DNA from 2 places in the Brevundimonas sp. LPMIX5 genome. Region 1 is predicted to be linked to the other one. Evidence: predicted binding sites of a transcription regulator. Region 1 holds the regulator's gene; the other holds the start of a gene.
What was found. The regulator HrcA, encoded in region 1, represses chaperone genes, less so after heat shock. The targets are predictions, from matches to a motif close to GTTAGCANTCNNNNNNNNNGANTGCTAAC.

Region 1 (4,071 bases):
ATTGCCGCTACGCTGGACTGGGTCGGCACCCAATCCTGGGCGAAGGCGGACAAGGTCGGGATCACCGGCTTCTGCTGGGGCGGCAAGGTGGTGTGGCAGGCGATGGCCCGCTTCCCGGCGCTGGACTCCGGGGTCGCCTGGTACGGCCGCCTGTCGCCCGCCGCCAATGCGACCGACGACCAGAAGGCGGCGGGTCGCCCCTGGCCCATCGACCTGGCGGGCGAACTGAAGGCGCCGGTGCTGGGTCTTTACGGCGGCCAGGACAGCGGCATTCCCAACGACACGGTCAGGGCGATGAACGACGCGCTGAAGGCTGCGGGCCGGACCGACAGCCAGATCATCCTCTATGACGACGCTCCGCACGGCTTCCACGCCGATTATCGCGCCTCCTACCGCGAAGCGGACGCGAAGGACGGCTGGCGGAGGTTGCTGGAACTGTTCGATTCGAAATTGAAGGGCTAACCTCTCCACCCGCTCATCCCGGCGTCCGCCGGGATGAGCGGTTTATTTTGCAGGCGCATAAAAACGGCCCGACGCGTCTGCGCCGGGCCGTCGTCATATCAACGCGCGAAAGCCTCAGGCCTTGGCGTCGAAATTCCCGCCCGTCGTGTTCGGATCGGCATAGGCGCCGCCCGTCGCCGGGCCCGAGCCCTTGGCCGCGACCACCACCATGGCCGCGCGCACGGTGCGGCCGAACAGGGCGTAGCCCGGTTGCAGCGTCTGGATGACGGCGCCGCCCGGCACGGTGTCCGAGGGCTGCTCCATCATCGCCTGATGCAGGTGCGGATCGAAAGCGTCGCCCGGCGCCGGGTCGACGCGGGTCAGGCCGTTGGCCTCAAAGGCCGACAGCAGGGACTTCTGCGTCAGCTCCAGCCCCGTGACCATGGCCGCCGTGGGGCCGTCCGCATCCTTGGGCGCCGTCGCCAGACCGCGCTCCAGCGTATCGGCCACGCCCAGCAAATCCTTGGCGAAGCGCTGGATGGCGTAGGCGCGCGCGTCATTCTGCTGCGTCTCGGCGCGGCGCTTGGTGTTCTCGGCATCGGCCACGGCGCGCAGGGCGCGGTCTTTCCACTGATCGCGCTCGGCGATCAGGGCGTCGACCACGGCGTTCTCATCGCCCTCAGGCGCGAGATCGGCCTCGTGGATGTCCTGCTCGAGTTGGTCCCGGGTCTCGTCGTTGATGTCGTTCACGTCTCTTGTCCGTCCAGAATCCGGCCCAGCACCCGGGCGGTATAGTCCACCAACGGTATGACACGGGCGTAGTTCAACCGCGCGGGACCGATGACGCCGATGGCGCCCAGCACCCGCTGCCGGCCCGACATATAGGGCGCCGCGATCACGGCGGAACCCGAAAGCGAAAAGAGTCGCGTTTCGGCGCCGATATAGATGCGCACGCCCTGGGCGGCGCCGACGTCGTCCAGCAGGCCGATCAGCTGTTCTTTCTGCTCCAGATCGTCGAACAGAACGCGCACCCGCTCCAGATCCTCGGCCGCGCGGGCGTCCTGCAACAGATTGCCGCGCCCGCGCACGATCAGGTTGCGGTCGTGGCCTCCGCCGCCTGCGCCGCCGCTCCAGGCCGCCAGTCCGTCCTCGACCAGACGGGCGGCGGCGGCGTCCAGATCGCGCCGGGCAGCCTCCATCTCGGCCTTCATCTCGTGCCGTGCCTCGGCCAGCGGGCGCCCCTTCAGCCGCGCGCTGAGAAAGTTCGACGCCTCCTGCAGGGTCGAGGGCGTCACGCCCGGCGCCAGATTCATCAGCCGGTTCTCGACCACCCCGTCGTCGGCGACCAGCACCGCCAGCGCCTGTCCGCCGCCCAGAGCCACGAACTCCACATGGCGCACCCCCGCCTCGCGCACCGGGCTGGCGACGATGCCCGCCCCGCCCGCCAGACCCGACAGCAGGGAGGAGGCCGCATCCAGCGCCTCCTCGACATTGCGGCCGCCGCCCTTGGCGCCCATCACCGCCAGCCGGGCGTCGATCTCGCGCCGCTCCTCCTGACCGATGTCGCCGACCTCCAGGAGGCCGTCCACGAACAGCCGCAGCCCCGCATGGGTCGGCGCCCGCCCGGCTGACGTGTGCGGCGAGGCCAGCAGCCCGGCCTGCGTCAGCGCCTGCATGGTGTTGCGGATCGAGGCGGGCGACAGGTCCAGCCCGGCGCGCGACAGGGTGTGCGACCCCACCGGCTCGCCCGTCTCCAGATAGGTCTCGACCACCCGGCGGAAGATGTCGCGCGCCCGCGCATCCAGCGTCGCCAGACCCGGCGAGGGGTAAAGCAGGCTCATGGCGCCGCCCTCCGCCCCGTCAAAACGGAACGGAGACTCACCGCAAACGGGTCAGGGCGGGACAGGCTCATGGTTTCAGGATAAGCACGCGCCATCCCGCTTCCAAGGAATTCCCATGCGCCCGTCCGAACGCACCCCCGAACAACTCCGCACCGTCACGCTGGAAACCGGCGTCAACCGCTACGCCGAAGGCTCATGCCTGGTGTCCTTCGGCCATACCAAGGTGCTGGTGACGGCCTCGATCGAGGAAAAGGTGCCGGGCTGGATGCGCAACACCGGCCAGGGCTGGGTCACGGCCGAATACGGCATGCTGCCCCGCGCCACCCACACTCGCGGCCGCCGCGAAGCCGCCGCCGGCAAGCAGTCGGGCCGCACCCAGGAAATCCAGCGCCTGATCGGCCGCTCCTTGCGCGCCGTGGTCGACCTGAAGGCGCTGGGCGAGCGTCAGGTCCTGATCGACTGCGACGTGATCCAGGCTGACGGCGGCACCCGCACCGCCTCCATCACCGGCGCCTGGGTGGCCATGGCCAGCGCCCTCAACTACCTCAAGGACGAGGGCGTGCTGACGACCGACCCCATTCTGGATCAGGTGGCGGCCGTGTCGTGCGGCGTGTTCAAGGATCTGCCGGTGCTGGACCTCGACTATGAGGAAGACTCCACCGCCGAAGCCGATTCCAACTTCGTCCTGACCGGCGCAGGCCAGATCGTCGAGATTCAGGCCACCGGCGAGAAGCGCGGCTTCAGCCGGGCCGAGTTCGACCGTCTGTTCGAACTGGCGGAAATCGGCTGCACCGAACTGTTCGCCCTGCAACGCGCCGCCGTCGAGGCCGCCCGCCGATAAGGCTTTTCGCGGAGCCGGATCGGGGCCATCGTCGTTGCATAGGCGAACCCCGATCCGGAGCCCCGCATGACCCGACCGCCCCTTCTGGCCTGCCTGATCCTGAGCAGCCTGCTCGTCGCCTGCCAGCCGCGTCCTGAGCCAGCGGCCCCCGCGCCGGTCCCGACGCCAGCGCCCGCCTCGGCCCCCGAGCCCGAAGCCCGCCTGCCCGAAGGTCCGGATATGGCGCCCCAGCCGGTTCCGCTCGACGACCGCCCCTGCCTTGAGACCCTGGGCGAAGCCGCCTCCGCCCGCCTGGTCCAGCGCTGCATCGCCGTCAGCCCGGCCACGCGCCCGCCCTGCAACAGCGCCAATCCCTGCGACCTGATCCAGGGCGAGATCGATCGTTCCTGCGCGATGTGGACCCGCGACGGCGAAACCCCGCCGAAAGAATGCAAGGGCTGATCTTCTCCCTCCCCATGAAGGGGAGGGAGAAGGCGCGCTCAAGCAGCGAGCCGCCGCGCGGCAAACGATAGCGCCCAAGAAAAAACCCCGGCGGATCGCTCCACCGGGGTCTTCTTCAATTCAGCGATGACGCCGAGGCTTAGTCGCGACGGCGACGGCCGCGGTCGCCGCCGTTGCGGTCGCCCTTGGGACGGCCGCCGGTGTCTTCCGACAGCGGAGCTTCACCGCGTTCAGCGCGCTCGGCGTTGATCTTGTCGGTGATGTCCTCGCCGGTTTCCTGATCGACGACCTTCATCGACAGCTTGGTCTTGCCGCGATCGTCGAAGCCCAGGAATTTGACCTTGACCTCCTGGCCTTCCGACAGGACGTCGGCCGGGTTGGCGACGCGCTCCAGAGCGATCTGGGACACGTGGACCAGACCGTCCTTGGCGCCGAAGAAGTTCACGAAGGCGCCGAAGTCGACGACCTTCACGACCTTGCCGGTGTAGATCGTGCCGACTTCCGGCT
Region 2 (4,071 bases), on a different contig from region 1:
GGCCGGGTCGATGACGCCCATTTCCACCAGGTCGCCGTACTCTTCGGTCTGGGCGTTGAAGCCGAACTCGGCCTTGTCCGATTCCAGCACCTTGCCGACCACGATCGAGCCTTCGACGCCCGAGTTTTCCGAGATCTGACGGATCGGAGCCTGCAGGGCGCGGCGGACGATGTTGACGCCGGCGGTCTGGTCGGCGTTGTCGACCTTCAGCGCGGCCAGCACCTTGGAGGCCTTCAGCAGGGCCACGCCGCCGCCCGGGACGATGCCTTCATCGGCAGCGGCGCGGGTCGCGTTCAGGGCGTCGTCGACGCGGTCCTTCTTTTCCTTCACTTCGACTTCGGTCGAGCCGCCGACGCGCAGGACGGCGACGCCGCCGGCCAGCTTGGCCAGACGCTCTTGCAGCTTTTCCTTGTCGTAGTCGGAGGTGGTGTCTTCGATCTGACGCTTGATCTGGCCGACGCGGGCCTCGATGCCGTCCTTCTCGCCCGAACCTTCGACGATGGTGGTGTCGTCCTTGGTGATCTGGACCTTCTTGGCCTTGCCCAGCATGTCGAGCGTGACCGTTTCCAGCTTGATGCCGAGGTCTTCAGAGATGACCTGGCCGCCGGTCAGGATGGCGATGTCTTCCAGCATGGCCTTGCGGCGGTCGCCGAAGCCAGGGGCTTTGACAGCCGCCACACGCAGACCACCGCGTAGTTTGTTGACCACCAGGGTGGCCAGGGCTTCGCCTTCGATGTCCTCGGCGATGATCAGCAGGGGACGGCCCGACTGAACCACGGCTTCCAGCACCGGCAGCATCGGCTGCAGCGAGGTCAGCTTCTTCTCGTGGAGCAGGATGAGGGGCTCTTCGAGGGAGACCTCCATCTTGTCCGGGTTGGTGATGAAGTAGGGCGACAGGTAGCCGCGGTCGAACTGCATGCCCTCGACGATGTCGACGGTGGTTTCGGCGGTCTTGGCTTCTTCGACGGTGATGACGCCTTCGTTGCCGACCTTGGCCATGGCCTGGGCGATCAGGTCGCCGATTTCAGCGTCGCCGTTGGCCGAGATGGTGCCGACCTGGGCGATTTCCGAGTTGTTCGAGACCGGCTTGGAGTTCGACTTGACCTCTTCCAGCACCGCTTCGACAGCCTTGTCGATGCCGCGCTTCAGGTCCATCGGGTTCATGCCGGCGGCCACGGCCTTCAGGCCTTCCTGGACGATGGCCTGGGCCAGGACGGTGGCGGTGGTGGTGCCGTCGCCCGCCTTGTCGTTCGCCTTGGAGGCGACTTCGCGGATCATCTGGGCGCCCATGTTCTCGAAGGCGTCTTCCAGCTCGATTTCCTTGGCCACCGAGACGCCGTCCTTGGTCGAGCGCGGGGCGCCGAAGGACTTCTGGATCACGACGTTGCGGCCCTTCGGCCCCAGGGTCACCTTGACGGCGTCAGCCAGGACGTTGACGCCCTTCAGCATCTTGTCGCGGGCGTCGGTGTTGAATTTTACGATTTTAGCGGCCATGCGGGCAGCTCCTATCTAGATGTTTTTACGAGAGAAACCGGAAACCCAGGACGTGTCTTACGACAGCACGCCCAGGACGTCGGTTTCCTTCATGATGATCAGGTCTTCGCCGTCGATCTTCACTTCGCTGCCCGACCACTTGCCGAACAGGACGCGGTCGCCGGCCTTCAGCTCCAGGGCGACGAACTTGCCGTCTTCGTCACGGACGCCGGGGCCCACGGCGACGACTTCGCCTTCCTGGGGCTTTTCCTTGGCCGTGTCGGGGATGATGATCCCGCCCTTGGTCTTGGATTCTTCTTCAACGCGCTTGACCAGCACGCGGTCGCCGAGCGGACGAAACGCCATCTGAGTAACTCCTGTCAGGATGTTGGTTCCAGCCCTCGGAGCCCACGACTTTGGCAGTCGCCCTCCCCGAGTGCTAACGACCGGGGAGTTAGGCAGGGGGGCGGGGGGCGTCAAGGGCGGGGCGGCGCGAAATTAGGCGCCTGGATGAAGCGAAAATGAACAGGCGCCCCCGGGGTCGTTCAGACAGGCTTCGCTAAAAGGGGGACAACGGATCAACCGGCTTTCGAAAGGAGCCCGCCATGAAGACCCTGTTCAAGATCGGCGCCGGCGCTATCGCCCCTGCTCTGGTTGTGACGATGCTGGCCACGACTCCGGCCGCCGCCCATAATTATCGCGACCGCGATCGCGACAACACCGGCCGTGACGCCGTGCTGGGCGCGGTGGTCGGCGGCGTCGCCGGGGCCCTGATCGGCCAGGGCGATGGACGCTATGTCGCGGGGGGCGCCCTGGCGGGTGCGGCCCTGGGCGCGGCCTCGTCCTCGAACAACGGCAGCTGCGGCTATTATCGCGGCGGCCGCTGCTACCGGAACCAGGGCCACTGGGAGCGGGAGCACGGCATCAACAGCCGCGACGGTTATTACAACGGCCGCTATGAGCGCAATGACGGTCGCTACTATCGCGATGGTCGTTACTGGAAGAACCAGGGCGAGTGGCGCAGCTATCAGAACCGCCGCGACCGCGACTACCGCTATGACCGCCGCTGGTAAGCGGCCGGTGACATAAGGAAAGGCCCGGTTTTGCGACCGGGCCTTTTTCGCGTGTGCGCTCAGGCGGATAGGCCTCTGCGGGCCTTGCCGATCAGGCCCAGGTGGGTGACGCCGAAGTCCAGCGGGGACTTCAATCCGTAGCCCAGCGCCCGGTCGAACCCGATATGGGCCAGCCAGATCAGGGCGAGCGCGACAGCCAGCGACTGATCCGCGACCAGGCCCGCGCCCGCAAGCAGCAGCGGCCCGATCAGGCTGTGCGCCAGATTATAGGTCAGGGCGCCGAGGCGCGGTCCGGCCAGATAGCCGGCGAAAGACAGATCGGGCGCCAGAAACAGAACGGCGAACAGGCCCCATCCCTGACCGAACCGGGCATAGGCGAAAGCGGCGATAGCCAGCAGGGCCAGCCCCTCCAGCCTTTGCCAGCCCGATGCGACGACGCTCACGCCGTCAGCCGACGCAGCAGGTCGGCCGTGGACGGGTCCAGATCGGGCGAGGGCGCGCCGCTGGCGGCGTCCTTGAGCAGCGCCCTGGCCAGAACCTTGCCCAGTTCCACGCCCCACTGGTCGAAGCTGTTGATGTCCCAGATCACGCCCTCGACGAAGGTCTTGTGCTCATAGAGGGCGATCAGGGCGCCCAGGGTCTGCGGCGTCAGCCGCTTCATCAGAACGGTCGTCGACGGACGGTTGCCGGGGAAGGCCTTGTGCGGGGCCAGTCGATCCGCCTCGGCTTCCGACGCGCCCGAAGCGATCAGTTCTGCATGGGCCTGAGCCTCGCTCTTGCCTTGCATCAGGGCCTGGGCCTGAGCCAGGGCGTTGGCCCATAGGGCTGTTGCAGATGTTCCCCCGCAGGTGTGGCCGACCACGATGAATTCGACCGGAACGACCTCCAGTCCTTGGTGCAACTGCTGGAAAAAGGCGTGCTGGCCGTTGGATCCCGGCTCGCCGAAGACGACCGGACAGGTCTGGCGGCCGACGGGCGAGCCGTCGCGGCGCACCTGTTTGCCGTTCGATTCCATCTCCAGTTGCTGCAGGAAGGCGGGCAGACGGCGCAGGGCATGGGCATAGGGCGCCACGCTGCGGGCCCCGCGATGCAGGCCGTCGACATTGTAGATCTCGGCCAGGGCCAGCAGTACCGGCGCATTCTTCTCCAGCGGGGCCTCGAGGAAGTGGCGGTCCATGTCGGCGGCGCCGTCCAAAAACGCCTGAAACGGCTCCCACCCCAGGGCGATGACGCAGGACAGGCTGACCGCAGACCAGAGGGAATAGCGCCCGCCGACCCAGTCCCGGAACGCGAAGGTGCGGCCGCAGCCGAAGGCCTGCGCTTTTTCCGGCGCGGCGGTTACGCCGGTGAAGTGTTTGGCCAGCCCCTCAGCCGGCAGGGAGGCCGCCAGCCACGCCTTGGCGGCCTCGGCGTTGGTCAAGGTTTCTTGGGTGGTGAAGGTCTTGGAGACGACGATGGCCAAGGTCGTTTCCGGATCCAGCCCGGCCAGGGCCTCGGCCATGTCGCGCGGGTCGATGTTGGCGAC

Region 2: the regulator HrcA is predicted to act here: its motif matches at 1,889-1,917, upstream of groES (co-chaperone GroES).

What each region holds. Positions count from the first base shown of each region.
Region 1 covers NZ_QWTZ01000010.1:181,849-185,919, reverse strand. Annotated here, with positions in the region: gene D1604_RS10560 (dienelactone hydrolase family protein) at 1-462, shown strand, start outside; gene grpE (nucleotide exchange factor GrpE) at 577-1,191, opposite strand; gene hrcA (heat-inducible transcriptional repressor HrcA) at 1,188-2,282, opposite strand; gene rph (ribonuclease PH) at 2,398-3,123, shown strand; gene D1604_RS10540 (hypothetical protein) at 3,190-3,564, shown strand; gene pnp (polyribonucleotide nucleotidyltransferase) at 3,704-4,071, opposite strand, start outside.
Region 2 covers NZ_QWTZ01000009.1:42,187-46,257, reverse strand. Annotated here, with positions in the region: gene groL (chaperonin GroEL) at 1-1,494, opposite strand, end outside; gene groES (co-chaperone GroES) at 1,552-1,839, opposite strand; gene D1604_RS09590 (hypothetical protein) at 2,079-2,546, shown strand; gene D1604_RS09585 (DUF4260 domain-containing protein) at 2,606-2,989, opposite strand; gene pgi (glucose-6-phosphate isomerase) at 2,986-4,071, opposite strand, start outside.